2 regions of the Pseudooceanicola aquaeponti genome follow, and region 2 is predicted to be linked to the other one. Evidence: riboswitches for the same ligand, from Rfam matches in the RefSeq annotation. Region 2 holds a riboswitch; the other holds the start of a gene.
What was found. A riboswitch is a leader RNA that binds a small molecule or an ion and turns the genes downstream of it on or off. The one in region 2 is predicted to bind cobalamin.
Positions count from the first base shown of each region.

Region 1 (10,475 bases), on a different contig from region 2:
GCCACGTCCGAGGGTTGCAGAAAGACCGAGGCCAGCAGCACCGTCATTTCCGACCCGGGGGCGGCGACGATCAGGTCGAACTTGTCCGCCGCCCGGGCCGAGCCCTGGCGCAGCCCCCGTTCCTGGGCGATCAAGCCGATCCCCATCCCTACCGAAACCGCGATCAGCGCGATGAACAGCAGGTTGGTCCAGCGGAACCGCACCAGAAGCGCGCGCACCAGCGGCCAGGGGGCAAAGCCGCGCAACAGCCAGAGGGCCACCGCCAACAGCGGCAGCAGGCAGGCCAGCAGCGTCATCAGATCCTGCGACCAGAGCGGCAGGCTGTCCCAAAGATCCCGGATCATGCGCCCACCTCCGCAGCCGCGCCGCTATCGGCGGAAAGGCTGCCACCCTCGATGGTCAGCACCCGGTCCATGCGCGCCAAGAGCGCCTCGTCATGGCTGACGGCAATCATCGTGCGCCCGGCCTCGCGGGTCAGGGCCACCAGATCCCCAATCAGCGCATCGGCGGCGGCACGGTGCAGGCTGGCCGTCGGCTCATCCGCCAGCAGCACGGGTGCGTCGGCGGCGAGCGCCCGCGCGATGCCGACCCGCTGACGCTCGCCGCCCGAGAAACTGGCGACCGGGCGGTCGGTGCGCGGCAGGCCCAGCCCGTCCAGCAGCGCCTGGGCGCGCGCGGCCAGCGCGCGGCGCTCGCTGCGGGGCCGGAACATGGCGGTCAGGCTGGCATTGGGCAGCGCGCCCAGCTCATCGAACAGCAAAAAGTCCTGAAAGATCATGCCGATGTGCCGGGAGCGAAAGCCGGTGCGCGCCTCGCCCCCCAGGGCCAGAAGATCGGTTTGCCCCCAGCAGACGGTGCCGCTGGCCGCCTCGCGCAGCCCGGCGATGGCGTGCAGGAAGGTGGTCTTGCCCGCCCCCGAGGGGCCGCGCACCCCTACCAGGGACCCGGCGGGCAGATGCAGCGCGGGCAGATGCAACAGCGGACCGTCGGCGCCGGGCACCGCCAGGTCGCGGATCGTCAGCGAAAGGGTCATGGGTTACTGCCGCTCATAGGTGGCATCGCCCAGGCGGATGATCGACCAGAAGCCGGTTTCGGGATCGGTGAACTCCCCCATCTCCAGCCGCCCGCGCGCCAGCATCGGCACGTTGAAGGGGATCACCTCGACCCTGCGGCGGGTGTAGACGGGCAGGATATTGTCAGGCCATTCGATCCCCGGCTCGCAGAAGGGACAGGTGGCCATGGGCATCTTGGTCAGCACGAAGAAGGACGCCTCGGCCTTCAGCGGCGGCGCCATGAACCCCTCCAGCGTGATCCGTTGCCCTTCCAGTTCATGGGCGAGCTCGGAAAAATCGCCGCCCTTCACGTAAAGATCGCGCAGCTTCAGCGGCGCATCGGCGGCGCGCAGCGCGGGCGCCAGAAAGGGGGTGGCCAGGGCGGCGGTCAGCAGACGGCGGCGGGTAAGGGGCATGTGAACTCTCTCGGGCTGAACGGAAACGGAGGGCCCCGGGGGGCCCTCCGCCTGAGTGTCGCGTGCGGGGGCCGATTACTCGGCGTTCACGGCGTAGTTCATGACGTGGAAGATGTAGTTCTGCTCGATGGTGCCATCGAACAGATGCGCCCAGGGGCCCTTGGCGTAGAGGGCCACATCCACGCCCGAGTGGCTTTCCGAGGATTTGGGGATCAGGACCTGCTGGTTGTAGTCCAGATCCTGGGCCTCTTCCTGGGTGATCTCGGGGCGGCCTTCGGGGGCGGCATAGGTGCCGTCTTCCTGCTCGACCATGACCGAGGAGGCGCCGTTCAGGTAGCCGACCACGGTGTAGGGCTTGCCGTCCGAGGCCAGGACCAGATCGCCGGAATGCTCGATGCCTTCCTTGGCGATGTCGAAGCACAGACCGTCGATCGGGGTGCCGCGGCCGCAGTAGCCGTTCATGGCGATGGCGTGCTCATGGTCGGCGGTGACGATGATCAGCGTGTCGGCATCATCGGTCATCTCGTCGGCCAGGGCGATGGCATCGGCGAAGGCCTTGCCGTCGATCATTGCGCGCTTGGCGTTGGTGGCGTGGTTGGCGTGGTCGACCCGGCCGGATTCGATCTCGAGGTAGAAGCCGTTCTCGTTCTGGCTGAGGATCTCGATCGCCTTGGCGGTCATGTCGGCCAGCGAGGGTTCGCTCTCGGGACGGTCGGCCTCGTAAGAGGCGTGGCTGTCACCGAACAGACCCAGGATCGGGCCTTCCGAGATGGCGGTCAGCTCGGCCAGGTTGCCGGCAACCGACACGCCCAGACCTTCGGCGCGCTCGACCAGGTTCACACCGTCTTCGCGACGGCCCGAGCCACCGTTGGGGGTGCCGACGTTCTTGGGAGTGAAGGCGCGGGCGCCGCCGCCCAGGGCCACGTCCAGGGTGCCTGCTTCCATGGCATCGACCAACTGGGTGGCGATGTCACGGCTGTCGGTGCAGTCCTCGGGGACCGAGAATTCCCAGTTGCGATCAACGGTCTTGGCGTAGACGGCGGCGGGCGTTGCGTGGGTCAGGCGGGCCGAGGTGACGGCGCCGACCGATTTCCCGGCTTCGGTCATCAGTTCCGAGAACAGGGTCAGTTCGTTGGCGGCTTCGGTGCTGCAATCGCCGTTGATGGCGTCTTCGCCCACGTTGATCACGTTGAAACGCTGCTTGACGCCGGTGTTCATCGCGCCTGCGGTCGGGGCGCTGTCCGGGGTCTGGGCGTTGATGTTGTAGGTTTTCACCAGCGCCAGTTCGGGGAAGGTTTCATGCGGCTGGGTGTAGTCGTCGCCCAGGCCACCGGCCTGCTGACCGGCCCACATGCGCGACATGTAGTTCGAGGCAACGCCGTTGCCGTCGGCCACGAAGAGGATCACGTTCAGGGCGCGGCCGGTGTTGACCTGCTTGGCCAGGGCGGCCTCGATGGCGGTCTGGCCGTCGACGAACCACTGGCTCGAGGCCTGCGGCAGATCCTGGGCGTTGGCGGCGCCAGCGGCGGCCAGGGCCAGCAGCGATGCGGAGAAGAGGTTTTTCATGAGGGTCGCTCCAGTGGGTCACTATGCGGACCGCACTAGGCGCGGGATACGTCACGGGAATGTCAGAATTGTAAACGTCAGATGACAGTCCGGTCGCGGAACCGAACTGTGCCGAATGTTGCCGACACCCAAAGCGTGTACGATATAACATACACACCCTATCCTGACCTGTAAATCCCCTTCTGTCCCCGCGAAACAGACCGGCCAAGACGCAAGAACCCGGCCCGGCAAGGCCGGACCGGGTTCCGATGGGGTCTTAGCCATGCGCCGCGTCAGCAGGCGCGGGCCAGGCCCGCAGCCGCCGGGCTCGGCTCTCGGGGATCGCGCCTCAAGCGTCGTCCCACAGCTCTTCGGCCACCTTCACCACCAGCTCCAGCTTGCGGCGCTGATCGTCGAAGGTGACCGCGTTGCCCTCTTCGGTCGAGGAGAAACCGCATTGCGGCGCGATGCCCAGCTGATCCATGTCGACGTATTTCGACGCCTCTTCGAACTGCTTCTTCAGCTGGTCCATCGGCTCCAGCTCGGGGGTCTTGGTGGTGATGAACCCGGCCATGATGCGCTTGTTGCCCTTGGGCAGCAGGCGCAGCGGCTCAAGCCCTCCGGCGCGGTCGGTGTCGTATTCCATGAAGTAGATATCGACATCGGCCTGGTTGAAGATCGCATCCGCCGCGGCCTCGTAGCTGCCTTCGGCGGCATGGGTCGAGCGGAAGTTGCCGCGGCACATATGCATCCCGATGGTCATGTCGGCGGGGCGATCCTTGATCGCCTCGTTCAGCATCCAGGCATAGCGGTTGATCAGCCAGTCGGGATCCTGGCCCCGGCTTTCCCACAGGGCGCGGTGCTTGGGATCGCCCAGGTAGGCAAAGAAGATGTCATCCAGTTGCAGATAGCGGCAGCCGACGTCGTAGAAGGCGCCCACGGCCTTTTTCCAGCAGGCGGCCAGCGCGGCGGTGAAGGCCTCGGGGTCCTTGTACTCGTCGACAAAGATATCCTCGGGGGCGGTGCGGAAATGCGCCGCCGAGGGGCCGGGGATCGAGATCTTCGGGCAGACGCCGGTGTGCTCGGCCACGAACTTGAAATGCGCCAGCATCGGGTGATCGGCGGGGAAATCCAGCGGGCCGGTGATGGTCGACACGGTGGGCGGGGTCTTCACCCCGTGAAAGGCGATACCCGCCTCGGGGTCGCGCTGCACCAGGTCCAGCCCGTCCAGCATCCCCATGTAGTCGAAGTGCCAGAAGGCGCGGCGCGCCTCGCCGTCGGTCACGACCTTCAGGCCGACCTCTTCCTGCATCTTGATCAGCGCCGGGATCTCGCGGTCTTCGATCTCGCGCAGGGCCTCGCCGGTGACACCGGCCTTGCGGGCCTCGGCAATGGCGGTCGGGCGCAGCAGGCTGCCGACATGATCGGCGCGGAACGGCGGTTTCAGCGCGCTTTTGGGGGTCTCGTCTTTCATCCGGTGTCCTAACCTGAAGGGGCGGCCCCGGGGGCCGCAGCAAATCGTCTTGGATGCATACATTGTCCCAGAAATCCCCGGGGGATGAAAGGCCTCACCCCGTGAAAACGCCGTTTTCAGTCATATTTTCATGGCGTTATGGATACATGCACCCCACCCTTCGGACAGCGGCAAGACCCCGGCGCCAAGTGGCCCCGGGGTCTTTTATCCTGCGCTGTCGCCCGGACATCCCGGGCCCCGGATCACTCGGCCGCGATGGCCGCAGCCCCCTGCCCCGGCACGTAGTTCAGGATCGGCGCCAGCCAGCGCTCGGCCTCGGCCACGGTCATCCCCTTGCGGGCGGCGTAATCCTCGACCTGGTCGCGCTCGACCTTGGCGACGCCGAAGTAATAGCTGTCGGGATGGCCGATATAGAGGCCCGCGACCGAGGACCCCGGCCACATGGCATAGCTTTCCGTCAGCGCCACGCCGGTGGCCTCGGTGGCATCCAGCAGATCGAAGAGGGTCGTCTTCTCGGTATGGTCGGGCTGGGCCGGATAGCCGGGCGCCGGGCGGATGCCCGCGTAGGGTTCACCGATCAGCTCTTGCGGCGTGAACTGCTCGTCCGCGCCATAGGGCCACAGCTTGGTGCGCACCACCTCGTGCATCCGCTCGGCAAAGGCCTCTGCCATGCGGTCGGCCAGGGCCTTGACCAAGATCGAACTGTAATCGTCGTTCTTGCCCTCGAAGGCCTCGGCAATGGCGATCTCTTCGACCCCCGCCGTGACGACGAAACCGCCGATGTAGTCGCTGACCCCTTGCGGCGCGACGAAATCCGACAGGGCCACATTGGGCCGATCACCGCGTTTGCTGGTCTGCTGGCGCAGGGTGTAGAAGGTGGCCTTTTCCTCGGCCCGCCCCTCGTCTTCCCAGACAGTGATGTCGTCGCCCTGCCCGTTCGCGGGCCAGAATCCCACCACGGCGCGGGGCGTGAACCACTTCTCGTCGATGATCCGTGCCAGCATCGCCTGGGCATCCTCGAACAGCGCGCGCGCCGCCTCACCCTGCTTCGGGTCCTCCAGGATCTTCGGATAGACGCCCTTCAGCTCCCAGGTCTGGAAGAAAGGGGTCCAGTCGATATAGCGGGCCAGCTCGGCCAGATCCCAGTCGTCATAGACCTTGGTGCCGAAGAAGGCCGGTTTGGCGGGGGCGTAGCCGTCGAAGTCGATCTTCAAGGCATTGGCCCGTGCCGCCGTCAGCGGCAGGCGCGTCTTGGCCGCCTCGGCGCGGGCGTGTTTCTCGGCCACATCGGCATATTCGGCGGCGATATTGGCCACATATTCGGCCTTCACCTGTTTCGACAGCAGCGAGGACACCACCCCGACCGCGCGGCTGGCATCGGTGACATAGATCGCCTGCCCCTCGTCGTAACGCGGGTGGATCTTGACGGCGGTATGCACGCGCGAGGTGGTGGCCCCACCGATCAGCAGCGGGATGTCGAAGCCCTGCCGCTCCATCTCAGACGCCACATGCACCATCTCGTCCAGCGAGGGGGTGATCAGCCCCGACAGTCCGATCACGTCGACCTCTTCGTCGCGGGCCACCTGAAGGATCTTTTCTGCGGGCACCATGACGCCCAGGTCGATGATCTCGTAGTTGTTGCAGGCCAGGACGACGCCGACGATGTTCTTGCCGATGTCATGCACATCGCCCTTCACCGTGGCCATCAGCACCTTGCCCGCCGCCTGGCGCTGATCGCCGCCGGTCAGGCGTTTCTCTTCTTCCATGTAGGGCAGCAGAACGGCCACGGCCTGTTTCATGACGCGCGCCGATTTCACCACCTGCGGCAGGAACATCTTGCCCGCGCCAAAGAGGTCGCCCACAACGTTCATCCCGGCCATCAGCGGCCCTTCGATGACGTGCAACGGACGCTCGGCCCCCTGGCGCGCCTCTTCGGTGTCGGCCTCGATGAACTCGGTAATGCCGTTGACCAGCGCGTGTTCCAGCCGCTTCTCGACCGGCAGCTCGCGCCAGGACATGTCCTTTTCGCGGCCCTTGGCGCCGCCCTGGCCGCGATACTCTTCCGCGATTTCCAGCAGGTTCTCGGTGGCGGAGTTGCCATTGGCGGGCGTGCGGTTCAGCACCACATCCTCGCAGGCCTCGCGCAGGCGGGCGTCGATCTGGTCGTAGACCGCCAGCTGGCCCGCGTTGACGATGCCCATGTCCATGCCGTTCTGGATGCCGTGATACAGGAAGACCGCGTGCATCGCCTCGCGCACCGGCTCATTGCCACGGAAGCTGAACGACAGGTTCGACACCCCGCCCGAGATGTGGACATGCGGGCAGGTCTCTGTGATGCGTTTCGTCGCCTTGATGAAGTCCAGCCCGTAGTTGTCATGCTCTTCAATGCCGGTGGCCACGGCAAAGACGTTGGGGTCGAAGATGATGTCCTCGGGCGGAAAGCCCACCTCTTCGGTCAGGATGCGGTAGGCGCGCTGACAGATCGCCACCTTGCGCGCCTCGGTGTCGGCCTGCCCGCTTTCGTCAAAGGCCATGACGACCACGGCGGCGCCATAAGCGCGGCACAGGCGCGCGTGATGCAGAAAGGCCTCTTCGCCCTCTTTCAGCGAGATCGAGTTGACCACCGATTTCCCCTGCACGCATTGCAGACCGGCCTCGATCACCTCCCATTTGGAGCTGTCGATCATGATCGGCACCCGGGCAATGTCGGGCTCTGCCGCGATCAGGTTCAGGAACTCGATCATCGCCTGTTTCGAGTCAATCAGCCCCTCATCCATGTTGATGTCGATGATCTGGGCGCCGTTCTCGACCTGCTGGCGGGCCACCTCCAGCGCTGCGGCATAGTCGCGGTTGGTGATCAGCTTGCGGAAGCGGGCCGAGCCCGTGACATTCGTCCGCTCGCCCACGTTGACGAAGGGGATGTCCTTGCTCAGCGTGAAGGGCTCCAGCCCCGAAAGCTGCATCAGGGGCCGATGCGCCGGGATCTGGCGCGGGGCGCAGTCCTGCACCGCCGTGGCCACCGCGCGGATATGGTCATAGGTCGAGCCGCAGCAGCCGCCGACGATATTGACCAGCCCGTCGCGGGCAAAGCCGCCGATCAGCGCCGCCATCTCTTCCGGCGTCTGGTCATAGGCGCCCATCTCGTTGGGCAGGCCCGCGTTGGGATAGGCGCAGATCAGCGTATCGGCCACGCCCGACAGCTCGGCGATATGGGGGCGCATGGCATCGGCACCAAGGGCACAGTTCAACCCGACGCTCAGCGGCTCTGCATGGCGCACCGAATGCCAGAAGGCCGTGGGCGTCTGCCCCGACAGGGTCCGCCCCGACAGGTCGGTGATCGTGCCAGAGAGCATCACCGGCACCCGTTCGCCCCGGGCGGCAAAGACCTCTTCACAGGCAAAGATCGCGGCCTTGGCGTTCAGCGTGTCGAAAATGGTTTCGATCAGCAGCAGGTCGGCGCCCCCTTCCAGCAGGGCCTCGGCCTGTTCCGCATAGGCGCGGCGCAGGTCGTCGAAGGTGACGGCGCGGTAGCCCGGGTCGTTCACGTCCGGGCTGATCGAGGCGGTGCGGTTGGTCGGGCCAAGCGCGCCCGCGACAAAGCGGCGGCGCCCGTCCTCGGCCTCGGCCCGGTCCATCGCCTGGCGCGCCAGACGCGCGCCCACGACGTTCAGCGCCCGCACCTGTTCTTCCATGCCGTAATCGGCCTGGGCAATGGTGGTCGAGGAAAAGGTGTTGGTCTCGACGATATCGGCCCCGGCGCGGGCGTAATTCAGGTGGATCTCTTCGATGACCTCGGGGCGGGTCAGGTTCAGCAGGTCGTTATTGCCCTTCTGCGGGCGGTCGTTCTCCGCCCCCGGCGGCAGGGCACAGCCACAGCCGCAGCCCGCCCCATGGCCGTGGAAATCCGCCTCGGCCAGGCCCAGATCCTGAATGGCCGTGCCCATGGCCCCGTCCAGGATCAGGATACGCTCGCGCGCGGCGGCGCGGATCTGGTCGAAAACGGGCGAGTGGCGAAGCGAAGCGGCGGACATGAAACCTGGACCCTGCATAAAGAAAGGGCACAGCCGACAGGGCCTGCCCGGAGCCCCCTCCTTACGCGCGGCCAAACAGATCATCCACTTCATATAAGGCATGGAGAATATGAGCGGCGTTCATGTTCCAGCCCCGCCTGCCCCGTCCGCGCGCCGATTCTGCGGCGCGGCACGTTCGACCGGGCCGCCCAGCCCCCCGATCCCGCGCCAGGGCGTCCTTTCGCGTCGCATCCTGCCGGGTCGATGGCGCATTTCGACGGGGCAAGGGCCCGTGGATTTTCCCGAGGTCTCTTCCGGCGCACACCATGTCGCAAATGCATGATCGCGGTGTCGCGCCCGGTCTATTTTCCGAAAGAAGATGTTGGGTGCGTCGCCTTCCGGGGGGACGAGAATTGGGAAGCCGGTGCAAGACCGGCGCTGCCCCCGCAACGGTAAGATCCGCAGGGCCTTTTGCCAGCGGCCACCGGACAGGACGGGTCCGGGAAGGCGGTGGAAGGTCGGGGCAATTCAGCCCCGGTGGATCAAGCCCGGAAACCAGCCCCGCATCACGCCAAACCGCGGGCGGCGGTGGTGGCGGCATCGGATCCCTTGCGTCCTCGTGGGATCTCGTGCCGTGCCCCGTTGTCCAGTCCCAGTTACCCCGGGTGCGTCCCGGTCAAGGAGGCTCGCCATGGACGTTCAGGCCAAGGCACGTGACATGCTCAGCCGGCGCACGCCCGGTCATTCCCTCGAGCAGGCGTTCTATACCGATCCGCAGATCTTCGATCTGGACATGGAAACGATCTGGTATCGCGACTGGCTGTTCGCGACCCCCGTCGCGGCCCTGCCCAAGGGCGGCAGCTATGTCACCCACAAGGTCGGCCCCTACCGGGTGATCATCGTGAAGGGACAGGACGGCGAGATCCGCGCCTTCCACAACACCTGCCGCCACCGCGGGTCGGTCATCTGCAAGGGCGCCTCGGGCAATGTGGCCAAGCTGGTCTGCCCCTACCACCAGTGGACCTACGAGCTGGACGGGCGCCTGCTGTGGGCCCGCGACATGGGCCCCGATTTCGACGCCGCCGCCCATGGGCTGAAGCCGGTGAACTGCCGTGTCGTCTCGGGTCTGGTCTATATCTGCCTGGCCGACGAGGCGCCCGATTTCGACGCCTTCGCCGCCACCGTCACCCCCTATCTGGACGTCCACGACCTGGCCAATGCCAAGGTCGCCTTCCAGTCGACCATCGTCGAGAACGGCAACTGGAAGCTGGTGTGGGAAAACAACCGCGAGTGCTATCACTGCGCGGGCAACCACCCCTCGCTCTGCCGCACCTACCCCGAGGATCCGACGATCACCGGCGTCAGCCAGGACGGCACCTTCCCGCCCAAGGTCGAGGCGCATTTCCAGCGCCTGGAAGGCGCCGGTGCCCCCTCGCGCTTCCAGATGGCCGAGGACGGCCAGTACCGCATCGCCCGGATGCCGCTCTTGGATGGTGCCGAAAGCTACACCATGAACGGCAAGATCGCAGTGCAAAAGCGCCTCGGTCGTGTGCCCTTCCTGGATGCCGGGACGCTGCTGAAGTTCCACTATCCCACCACCTGGAACCACTTCCTGTCGGATCACTCGATCACCTTCCGCGTGACCCCGATCAGCCCGACCGAAACCGAGGTGCAGACCACCTGGCTGGTCAACAAGGACGCGGTCGAGGGCGTGGATTACGACCTGGAGAACCTGAAGACCGTCTGGGAACACACCAACGACGAGGACCGCCAGGTCGTCGAGGACAACCAGCAGGGCATCAATTCGCCCGCCTATGTCCCCGGCCCCTATTCGGCCACCCACGAGGATGGCGTGCTGCAATTCGTCAACTGGTACTGCACCACCCTGGGCAACCGCATTGATCCGGTAAGGCTGGCGGCGGAATGAACGTTCCCAACCGTACCCTCGCCCAGCCGATCAACACCTGGGACGGCTCCG
Region 1 covers NZ_JBPAXY010000003.1:254,964-265,438, reverse strand. The annotation lists gene ACRARE_RS07965 (FtsX-like permease family protein) at 1-344, opposite strand, end outside; gene ACRARE_RS07960 (ABC transporter ATP-binding protein) at 341-1,033, opposite strand; gene ACRARE_RS07955 (hypothetical protein) at 1,037-1,468, opposite strand; gene ACRARE_RS07950 (alkaline phosphatase) at 1,544-3,034, opposite strand; gene ACRARE_RS07945 (5-methyltetrahydropteroyltriglutamate--homocysteine S-methyltransferase) at 3,363-4,487, opposite strand; gene metH (methionine synthase) at 4,730-8,518, opposite strand; cobalamin riboswitch at 8,865-9,075, shown strand; gene ACRARE_RS07935 (aromatic ring-hydroxylating oxygenase subunit alpha) at 9,189-10,424, shown strand; gene ACRARE_RS07930 (FAD-binding oxidoreductase) at 10,421-10,475, shown strand, end outside.
Region 1: it holds a riboswitch for cobalamin, as region 2 does, so the genes downstream of both, ACRARE_RS07935 (aromatic ring-hydroxylating oxygenase subunit alpha) here and ACRARE_RS02185 (TonB-dependent receptor plug domain-containing protein) in region 2, are expected to answer to the same signal.

Region 2 (10,475 bases):
TGACGCGCCCGCCGTGGCGGTCTGGGTCATCTCGCCCCCGGTTTACTGAACGGCCCCCCTTTCTCCCGCATCGAAGGATCGCGCGCCCCATGTCTCTTCCCCCGTCTTCCGCCCGCGTCGTCATCATCGGCGGCGGTGTCATCGGCTGTTCCGTGGCCTATCACCTGACCCAGCTGGGCTGGCGTGACGTGGTGCTGCTGGAACGCAAGCAGCTGACCTCGGGCACCACCTGGCACGCGGCGGGGCTGATCGCGCAGCTGCGCTCGTCGAAGAACATGACCCGGCTGGCGAAATACAGCCAGGAACTTTACGGCGAGCTGGAGGCCGAGACGGGCGTGGCCACCGGGTTCCGCCGCAACGGGTCGATCACCATCGCCCTGACCGAGGCGCGGCGCGAAGAGATCCTGCGCCAGGCCGCCATGGCCCGCGCCTTCGGGGTCGAGGTCGAAGAGATCGGCGCCGCCGAGGTGAAGGCGCTGTATCCCCATGTCGAGGTCGGCGACGTCAAGGCGGGCGTCTGGCTGCCGAAGGACGGGCAGGGGGATCCGGCCAATATCGCCCTGGCCCTGGCCAAGGGCGCCAGGATGCGCGGCGCCCAGGTGCTGGAGCGGGTGAAGGTCACCGGCGTCGCCCGCGCAGGCCGCCGAGTGACCGGCGTGCACTGGACCACCGAAGAGGGCGCCACGGGTAGCACGACCTGTGACCACGTGGTCAACTGCGCCGGCATGTGGGGCCGCGAGGTGGGCCGGATGCTGGGCGTCAACGTGCCCCTGCAAGCCTGCGAGCATTTCTATCTGGTGACCGAGGACATCCCCGGCCTCGACCGGCTGCCCACCCTGCGGGTGCCCGACGAATGCGCCTATTACAAAGAGGACGCGGGCAAGATCCTTCTGGGCGCGTTTGAGCCGGTGGCGAAACCCTGGGGCATGACGGGCATCCCCGACAGCTTCGAATTCGACCAGCTGCCCGAGGATTTCGAGCATTTCGAACCGATCCTTGAGGCCGCGGTGCAGCGGGTGCCGATGCTGGCCGAGGCGGGGATCCACACCTTCTTCAACGGACCCGAAAGCTTTACCCCCGATGACGCCTACCACCTGGGCCAGGCGCCCGAGATGGACAATGTCTGGGTCGCCGCCGGGTTCAACTCCATCGGGATCCAGTCGGCGGGCGGCGCGGGCAAGGCCCTGTCGGAATGGATGGAGGCGGGCGAGAAACCTTTTGACCTGGGCGATGTGGACATCGCGCGGATGCAGCCCTTTCAGGGCAACCGCAGCTATCTGGTCGAGCGCTCGACCGAGACCCTGGGCCTGCTTTACGCCGACCACTTCCCCTTCCGCCAGAAGGCCACGGCGCGGGGTATCCGCCGCTCGCCCCTGCAGGGGCACCTGAAGGCCGAGGGCGCGGTCTTTGGCGAGCTGGCGGGCTGGGAGCGCGCCAACTGGTACGCCCGGCCCGGTCAGGTGGCGGCCTATGACTATTCCTGGCAGCGCCCCGGCTGGTTCGACAATGTCGCCGCCGAGCACCGCGCGGTGCGCCAGGGCGTGGGCCTCTACGACATGAGTTCTTTCGGCAAGATCCGGGTCGAGGGGCCAGAGGCCTGCGCCTTCCTCAACCGCGTGGCGGGGGGGCAGATGGACGTGGCGCCGGGGCGCATCGTCTATACCCAGTTCCTGAACACGCGCGGCGGGATCGAGGCCGATGTGACCGTCACCCGCCTGTCGGAAACCGCCTATCTGGTGGTCACCCCCGCCGCCACCCTGCCCGCCGACATGGCGCATCTGCGCCGCCATCTGGGCGCGGCCCGCGTCACCCTGACCGACATGACCGCCGCCGAGGCCGTCATCGCCGTCATGGGCCCGCAGGCGCGGGCGTTGCTTGGGGCCGTGTCGCCCGACGACTTCTCCAACGCCGCCCATCCCTTCGGCACCGCGCGCGAGATCGAGATCGGGATGGCCCTGGCCCGGGCGCACCGGGTGACCTATGTGGGCGAGCTGGGCTGGGAGATCTATGTCTCCACCGACATGGCCGCCCATGTCTTCGAAGAGCTGCACCGCGCGGGGCTGGAGCAGGACGCCCGGCTGGTCGGGCTGCACGCCATGGACACCCTGCGGATCGAGAAGGGGTTCCGCCACTTCGGCCATGACATCACCTGCGAGGATCATGTGCTGGAGGCGGGCCTTGGCTTTGCGGTGAAGACCGACAAGCCCGATTTCATCGGCCGTGACGCGGTGCTGCGCAAGCGCGAGGCGGGGCTGGCGATGCGGCTGGTGCAGCTGAAGCTGACCGAGCCCGAGCCGCTGCTGTACCATGCCGAGCCGCTGTTGCGCGACGGGCAGGTGGTGTCGCATCTGACCTCGGGCGCCTATGGCCACCACCTGGGCGCGGCCATGGGTGTGGCCTATGTACCCTGCGCCGGGCAGTCGGTCGAAGAGGTGCTGGGCAGCCGCTATGAGGTGGACATTGCGGGTCGTCGCGTGGCGGCAGAGGTCAGCCTGCGGCCCTTCTACGATCCGAAATCCGAGCGGGTGAAGGTCTGAACCGCCTCGGCGCGGGGCCTCAGAAGAACCCGCGCCCGTGGGCCTGCCAATAGGCCTGCCATTCGGCGGCGCCCGCCAGCACGGCGTCATAGGTGGCCCGGCCCACGGCCTCGCCGATCTCGGTATGCAGCCCGGCATAGGCGTTCGCGCCCGGCCGGGCGGCCACGGCCACGCAATCGGTGCCGGTGCCGGTGGCAATCCCGGTGGGCAGCGTCGCGCCATGGTCCATCACGGCGGCGGTGCGGGCCTGGGTGGCGATCGACAGCGCCTCCAGCAGGGCGGTGTCGGCATAGCTGCCGCCGCCCAGGCGGACGGCGATGTTGATCGTGCCCCAGTCGGTGCCGCTGCGGTCCAGCCGGGTGCCGACGCGTTCGGCATTGGACAGGCCCACGGTGGCCACCACCTGGGCCAGCGCCCCGCCCACCTGGACCTGGCGCATGTGATGGGCGCGGATGTCGCGCGAGGTCAGGAAACAGACCGCCTCTGGCCCTTCCAGGGCCGCCACCTCTGCCGCCAGCCAGGCGTGGGCGTCCAGATCCTCGGGCAGGTCGGCATTGCGCACCTCGCGCCACAGGATCTGCTCGGCGGTGACGAAGCCGGGGCGGTAGGGCGCCCAGCTCAGCACCCGGTGCGGGGCGCCCAGATCGAAGCACAGCCAGGGCGGGGAGAGATCAAGGCTCATCGGATCACGCTGAGGGGTTGGAAGACCGGCCCGTCGGGCGTCTGGGCGTGATGGGCGGTGATGTGGAAGGCGCGGGCCAGCAGCTCGGGGGTCAGCACCGCCTCGGGCGGGCCATCGGCCAGCAGACGCCCCTCGGCCAGCAGTAGCAGGCGCGTACAGTGGCGCGCGGCCAGGCCCAGGTCGTGCAGCGACAACAGCACCCCCTGACCGGCGGCGGCCAGATCCGCGAAGACCTCCATGGTCGAGATCTGATGGGCGGGGTCGAGGCCTGCGGTCGGTTCATCTGCCAGCAGCAGCGGCGTTTCCTGGGCCAGGGCGCGGGCGATCAGGGCGCGGGCCTGTTCGCCGCCCGACAGGCGCGTCGCCACCCGCTGTTGCAGCGGCGCCAGGGCCATGCGGTTGATCGCGCCGACGATGGCGGCATGATCGGCAGGCCCGCCGCCGCCATGGGGCAGGCGGCCCAGCGAGACCAGGGTTTCCACCGTCACCGGCCAGGCGATCTCGCGCGCCTGGGGCATCCAGGCCACATGGCGGGCTCGCGCGCCGGGGGCCATCGCGGCGGCAGAGCTGCGACCCTGCGCCTCGATCAGGCCGAGGGCGGCGCGCATCAGCGTGGTCTTGCCCGCGCCATTGGGGCCGATCAGCCCGACAAACTCGCCCGGGCCGATGTCGAAGCTGACATCGCGGAAGATCTCGCGCCCGCGCAGGGTGACGGACAGGTCATCGACGCTCAGAAGGGTCATGCCCGCGCCCTCCGGTTGCGCCAGATCAGGTGCAGGAAGAAGGGCGCGCCGACCAGCGCGGTCAGCACCCCCAGCTTCAGGTCACGATCCGGCAGCAGCAGGCGCACCGCCACGTCGGCGGCCAGCAGCATGGCCGCCCCGCCAAGCGCCGAGGCCCAGAGCAGGGGCCCGGGCCGGTGGCCGGTGAAGGGGCGCAGCAGATGCGGCACCACCAGGCCGATAAAGCCGATGGCGCCCGCAACGGCGGTGCCCGCGCCCACCACGCAGGCGGTGCCGATCACCACCCGCAGGCGCAGCCGGGTCAGGTTGACGCCCATCGAGGCGGCGGCATCCTCGCCCAGGGTCAGCGCGTCCAGCGACCGGCCCAGCCCCGCCATCAGCAGCAGGCCAAGGGCGATGAAGGGCGCGGCCAGGGCCACATGGGTCATCGAGCGGTCGGCCAGCGATCCCATCAGCCAGAAGACGATTTCCGAGGTGGCGAAGGGGTTGGGCGAGAGGTTCAGCACCAGCTGCGTCAGCGCGCCCGAGGTGGCCGAAATGGCGATCCCCGCCAGGATCAGGGTCAGGGTGTCGCCCCGCCGTGTGCCCGCCAGCGCCAGCAGGATCACCACCGCCAGCAGCGCGAAGGCCAGCGCCATCAGCGGCAGCGCCATGGCAAAGGCCGCGGCCAGGCCGGTCTGGATGGCGATCACCGCGCCAAGCGCGGCTGAAGAGGAAATGCCGATCAGCCCCGGCTCGGCCAGGGGGTTGCGCAGATAGCCCTGCAACGCGGCGCCTGACAGGCCCAGCGAGGCGCCGATCATCAGGCCCAGCAACATGCGGGGCAGGCGGATTTCCTGCATCACCAGCACCAGCGGGCCGCCCTCGCCCAGCAGGGCGCGGACAGAGGCGGCCAGGCCTGCCTCGGCGGGTCCCACCATCAGCGTGGCCAGGGCCAGCAGGATCACCAGGGTCACGAGGACCACGAAGAGACGGGTCATTCCAGTCCTTTCCGGAAGGCGGCCAGATCGTCGATCGCCTTCAGAACATAGGGGGTGCCACAGATCCAGTCACTGTCGGTGACCGCGCGCGAAGCGGCGCGGGCGCGCAGGGCCTCGACCACCGGATGGGCCAGCACCTCTTCCGAGCGTGAGGCGCCGGGATAGGGGGTGCCGGTGATGATGGCGTCGGGGTCGGCCATGGCCAGCAGCTCCAGCGGCAGGTGCCCGCCCATGGTGTCGCCCGCGATATTGTCGAAACCGGCGGTGATCAGGATCTCGCCCGCCAGGGTCCGGTCGCCGGTGGTATAGCCGTTGGCATAGTAGATCGCGGCAGAGGGGCGGTGGCCGACCTCGGCGCGCAGGGCGGTCAGGCGGGCCTCGAACCGGGCGATCATCGCGCGGGCCTCGGCCTCGCGGCCCAGGGCGGCGCCGATGGTGCGGATGCGGTCGGGGATGTCGTCCAGGCTATAGGCCGGGGGCACCTCGACCACGCGGGTGCCGAGGCGTTTCAGCATCTCGACACTGGCCCGGGCGGTGAAGGTGCCCGACAGCACCAGGTCGGGTTTCATCAACCAGATCTCTTCGGCGCGGCCATGGTTGGCAGGATAGGCCAGCGCCTCTTCGGCCATGGCGGAACTGCGCGGGTCGCGGGCGATCCAGGAGACAGAGTGCAGCTGGCCGGGGGCGGCCAGCTGCATGGCGATCTGATCGGTGCACAGGTTCATCGACACGACGCGCCGCGGCGCCTCCTTTGCCGCCACGGGCAGGGCCAGGGCGGTCAGCAGGGCAAGGGCGGCGGCGCGTCGCAGCATCAGAAGCGACCGCGCAGGCCGAAGTAGAAGGCCCGGTCCGAGGTGCCGTAGCCCTTGGCGGTCTGGTACTCTTCGTCGAAGAGGTTCTCGACCCGCAGATAGGCGGTGGTGCTGTCGTTCAGGTCATAGCCCAGGGTGGCGTTCACCAGCGTGTAATCGCCCAGCTTGCCGCCGCCATAGGCCTCGGTGTCCTCGGCATGGGTCAGGCTGACCGAAGTGGTCAGGCGGTCGGTCAGATCGGCATCCAGCCCGATGTTCACCTCATGACGCGGCACGCGGACCAGGCGCGCGCCCGAGGCATCCTCGGTGTCGGTGAAGGTGTAGTTCGCCGTCAGCCGCATGGTGCCGCTCAGCTCCCAGCCGGTGGACAGCTCCAGCCCCTGCATGGTGCTGGTGCCCGGCACCTGCCGATAGGCGCCGCCCGCATATTGGATCAGGTCGGTGATCTCGGTGTAGAACAGCGTCGCCTTGACGAAGGCGCTGTCGCCAAAGCGTTTCTCGACGCCCATCTCGTAGCTGGCCGAGGTTTCCGGTTGCAGGTCGGGGTTGCCCGACCAGCCGTCGAACAGCTGATAGAGCGAGGGGGTGCGGAACCCGGTGCCGGCGGCAAAGCGCAGGATCAGGTCTTCGCTCGGGCGCCAGGCGCCGGCCAGCCGCCCGGTGGTCTTGCCGCCGAAGCTGGAATGGTCGTCATGGCGCAGCGAGGCGACCAGGTCGAAACTGTCGTTCGGGGTCCAGTTGCCCTCGACGTAGACGCCGTAGATGTCATGGTCGACGCTGTCCGAGCTGCCGGTGTAGATCTCGCGCGTGGCATCGGCGCCGAAGGCCAGATCGACGGTGGGCGCGATCGGGGCGCGGCCGATATAGGCCAGCGTCTTGCGTTCGCCCATGTAGGGATATTCGAAGGGGCCCCAGCCGTTGGTGCCCTTCACGCCACGGTCGATGACGTAATAGCTGGCCGCGACCTCGTGCTGCACGGCGCCGGTCTCGAAGCGGGCGAAGGCGCGCAGGGCGTATTCGTCGGCATAGCTTTCCTCGTCGGGGGTGCCGTCGACGGGGCCGGATTCGTCATAGTCGCTGAGGCTGGTCTGGAAGAAGCCGGCGGCGCCGATGGTCAGCGTGTCGGTCAGGTCGTATTCGCCCGAGAAGGACAGGCGGGTCGCCTCGTGGCCGTCGGCCTCGGTGTTGCCGTCGTTTTCGTCCGCTGCCGACCAGCCGTCGGTGCGGATATGGGCGATGGTGGCCGCGAACTTGCCGCGCTCGGTCATATAGGCGCTGTTGAAGGCCAGCTTGGCGGTGTTGTAGCTGCCGACCTCAAGGTTGTAGCGGTGATGCAGGCCCGGTTCGGTGGCGGTGTTGGTGGTGATGTTGATCACCCCGGCAATCGCCTCGGAGCCGTAAAGCGCCGATTGCGCGCCCTTCAGCACCTCGATCCGGCAGATGTCGGCGGTGGTCAGCGAGGCGAAGTCGAACTGGATATCGGTGTTCGAGGCGTCGTTGACGTCGATTCCGTCGATATAGACGCCGATATAGGCCCCGCCCGCGCCCCGGATGCGCAGGGTGGTCGTCTTGCCCAGGCCGCCGTTCGAGCTGAAGGTGACGCCCGGCAGGCGGTTCAGATATTCGGCCACCGGGACGCTGCCCGCCGCGCGCAGCTCTTCCTCGGTGACGATCTCGACGGTTGAGCCAGAGCGGTCGACCTCGGTCTCTTCGCGGTTGGCGGTGACGGTGATCGCGTCAAGGTCGAAGACCTCCTGGGCCTGGCCGGGGGTGGCCAGGGCGATCATCAGCGCGGCGGAGGTCAGGGCGGTGGTGCGCGACAGCGCGGCCTGGGTAGGTGTCATGAGATGTCCCTTCGGACCCGGGGCGTGATCCCGGGCGGAGCCTGTGGAGAAGCCTTGGAAGGGAAAGACCCTGCCGCGGCGGTTGCTGAATGCCACCACGACGGAAAGGTCCGTTGCCACGTGCGCGCCCCGCGCCCGGACAGGGTGATCGGCCTCGGCAGGTCTCCTGACTCGCGGGTCACAGCTTCACCGGGTCTTCCCATACCCCTCTTCCGGGGCACAGTGACATGGTCCGGTGTCGCTCTCCGCCTACAGTTGCGGGGGCAGTTGCGGCCTGAGAGGGGGACCCTCTGCACCGCATTCCCTATTCACCGGCCCCCGGAAAGGGCCGGACCGAAGCCCGGTCTTGCTAGAGCAGCGCTGCCCTTTCGGCAAGAGTGCCGCGACAGGCGGGGGACAATATCGGCATTCCGGCCACAGGGGGGGCGTGCCGGGGGCCGGGTGCCGGAGGGGGCGGGCCCTGGGGCAGGGCCCCGCCCGGGGCTTAGCCGTTCAGCATCCGCCGGATCTTGGCCACGGCGCGGTCATAGTCTTCCTGATAGCCGATCGGTTCGAAGAACCGTCCGCGGGCGTCGAACAGCAGGACCGAGGCGGAATGATCCATGGTGTAATCGCCGTCTTCCAGATCGACCTTGCGGGCGTAGATGCGGAAGGCCTTGATCGCCTTGGCCACCTCTTCGGGATCCCCCGCCACGCCCTCGACCCCCGGCACCCAGGAGACATAGTCGCGCAGCTGGTCCAGCTGATCGCGTTCCGGGTCGACGGTGACGAAATAGGTGCGGATCGTCTGGTTGGTGCTGGCCAGCTCTTCCTGCCAGATCGCGATCTCGCCCAGGGTGGTGGGGCAGACCTCGGGGCAATGGGTGAAGCCGAAGAAGACGGCGGTCGGCTCGCCCACCAGGCTGTCTTCGGTGAAGGTCTCGCCGGTGGTGGTGGTCAGCACATAGTCGCCGCGGCCCAGTTCGTCGGCCAGGGTACGGTTCAGCATCGGCTGAAGCAGGCGGAAGGCCGCGAAGAGGATCAGCGCGACCCCGGCCAGGACCCACAGGCCGATGATGGCAGCTTTTTTCGAGGTCATGGGGAGGTTCCTTGTTCTGTCGGTCAGTGGACCCTGCGGCCCCCGCCCGGGCTGCGCGCGGGCGGGGGCAATCGTGGAAAGGGCCGGGTCAGTTCATGCCGTGGGCATGGGCGCCCTTGGCGTTCGGCGCGCCGATCATCAGGCTGACCTCGACCTTGCCCGCCTTCTCGAATTCCAGCGTGATCGGCACCGTCTCGCCTTCGACCAGCGGCTGTTGCAGGTCCATGAACATGATGTGGAAGCCGCCGGGTTTCAGCGTGACGGTCTCGCCCGCCGGGATCGGCAGGCCGTCGGCCAGTTCGCGCATCCGCATCACGTCGCCTTCCATGGCCATCTCGTGCACTTCCATATGCCCGGCCGCGACGCTTTCGGCGCCGATCAGGCGGTCATCCTCGGTGCCCTTATTGGTGATGGTCAGGAAGCCGCCCGCGACCGGGGCATTGGGCAGGGTGGCGCGGGAAAAGGCGCCGGTCAGCTCCAGGTCGCCCGCCATGACGGACATATGGCCCAGGCCCATGGGGCTGCCCGCGCCCATCTGGTCGGCAACCTGCATAAGCGGCGCCGCGGCCTCGGCCCGGGCGGGCTGGGCGATCCGGGCCATGGCCTGACCGCTCAGCGCGGCGGACGGGGTGCGCATGGCATCGGCCCAGGCGGGGGCGCTCAGCGCGGTCAGGGCAAGGGTGGACAGGGTGGCGGCGGAAAGAAGGAATTTGGTCACTGTCATGTCTCCGGTTGCGCGCCGGGGCTTTGCCCTCGGTCCGCGCGGGATGTCTGGACGGCCCTGGGGCCGTGCTGTGGGATGGCCCTGGGGGCCGGTACGTCAGACAGAAAGGGCCGGAGGAGCTCGGGGCGCATTGGCGCGGGCGCCGCGCAGCGCGGGGGCGACCTGATCGCCCGTCCGTGGCGTGGCCAGGGCGAAGATCAGACGGGTTTCCGCCCCGGTCAGCCGGGGCTGCTCTGCCTTTGGCAGGGCGTGGCAGAAGGGGCAGTGATGCCCCATCCCCGCCTCGTCGTCGCACAGCGACTCATAGCCCGCATCCAGGGCCAGCACGCTTTGCGCCCGGGCCATCTCGTCGGCCGAGGGCGCCATATGCGCGGCCGACAGCAGCGCGCCCCACGCCAGCAGAAGCGTGAGCAGCACAGCAGACAGAAGGCGGCCGGTTGCGGGTCTCATGCCCCGTTCCTAGCCGGTTGCGGCGCGCCGGGGAAGTCCCTCAGCGCGGGGCGCCTCCTTCTGACGCAGGGGAGGGTCTGGGCGTTTCGGGGGCATCGAGGCTGTTCAGCACCTTGCGCGCCAGGGCGTGGAACTGGGCGGTCTCCGCCTCCGTGAGGCCCGACAGGATCTCGGGCTGGGCCGCGACCACCACCGGCAGGGCGCGCGCCAGGGTCTCGGCCCCCGCCTCGGTCAGATGGACCGAGCGGGCGCGGCGGTCGGTGGCGCTGACCTCGCGCCGCAGCAGGCCCTTCAGCACCAGCCGTTCGATGACCCCGCCGATTGTGGCCCGGTCATAGGCAATGCGGCTGGCGATTCCCGCCTGGTCGATGCCCGGCGAGTCGCGCACCGCGCCCAGGGCGGCGAATTGCACCGGCGTCAGATCCAGTCCCGCCGCCTTGGTTTGCGCCTGGAACACCGCGGCCGAATGCTGATGCAGCCGCCGGATCAGATGCCCGGCCATCGCGCTGATATCCATAGGTGTCCCTCCTCATGTCTTGCCCGGTGCCCACCCCGGTCCGGGCAGTCTAACGCATATGATATGTGGGCACATCATTTTCTTGACCAAAGATAGATAGTGTGCATA
Region 2 covers NZ_JBPAXY010000001.1:446,553-457,027, reverse strand. The annotation lists gene ACRARE_RS02215 (helix-turn-helix domain-containing protein) at 1-49, shown strand, start outside; gene ACRARE_RS02210 (GcvT family protein) at 90-2,537, shown strand; gene ACRARE_RS02205 (adenosylcobinamide amidohydrolase) at 2,557-3,219, opposite strand; gene ACRARE_RS02200 (ABC transporter ATP-binding protein) at 3,216-3,962, opposite strand; gene ACRARE_RS02195 (FecCD family ABC transporter permease) at 3,959-4,942, opposite strand; gene ACRARE_RS02190 (ABC transporter substrate-binding protein) at 4,939-5,754, opposite strand; gene ACRARE_RS02185 (TonB-dependent receptor plug domain-containing protein) at 5,754-7,598, opposite strand; cobalamin riboswitch at 7,738-7,952, opposite strand; gene ACRARE_RS02180 (SCO family protein) at 8,083-8,676, opposite strand; gene ACRARE_RS02175 (copper chaperone PCu(A)C) at 8,765-9,394, opposite strand; gene ACRARE_RS02170 (hypothetical protein) at 9,497-9,850, opposite strand; gene ACRARE_RS02165 (MarR family winged helix-turn-helix transcriptional regulator) at 9,891-10,367, opposite strand.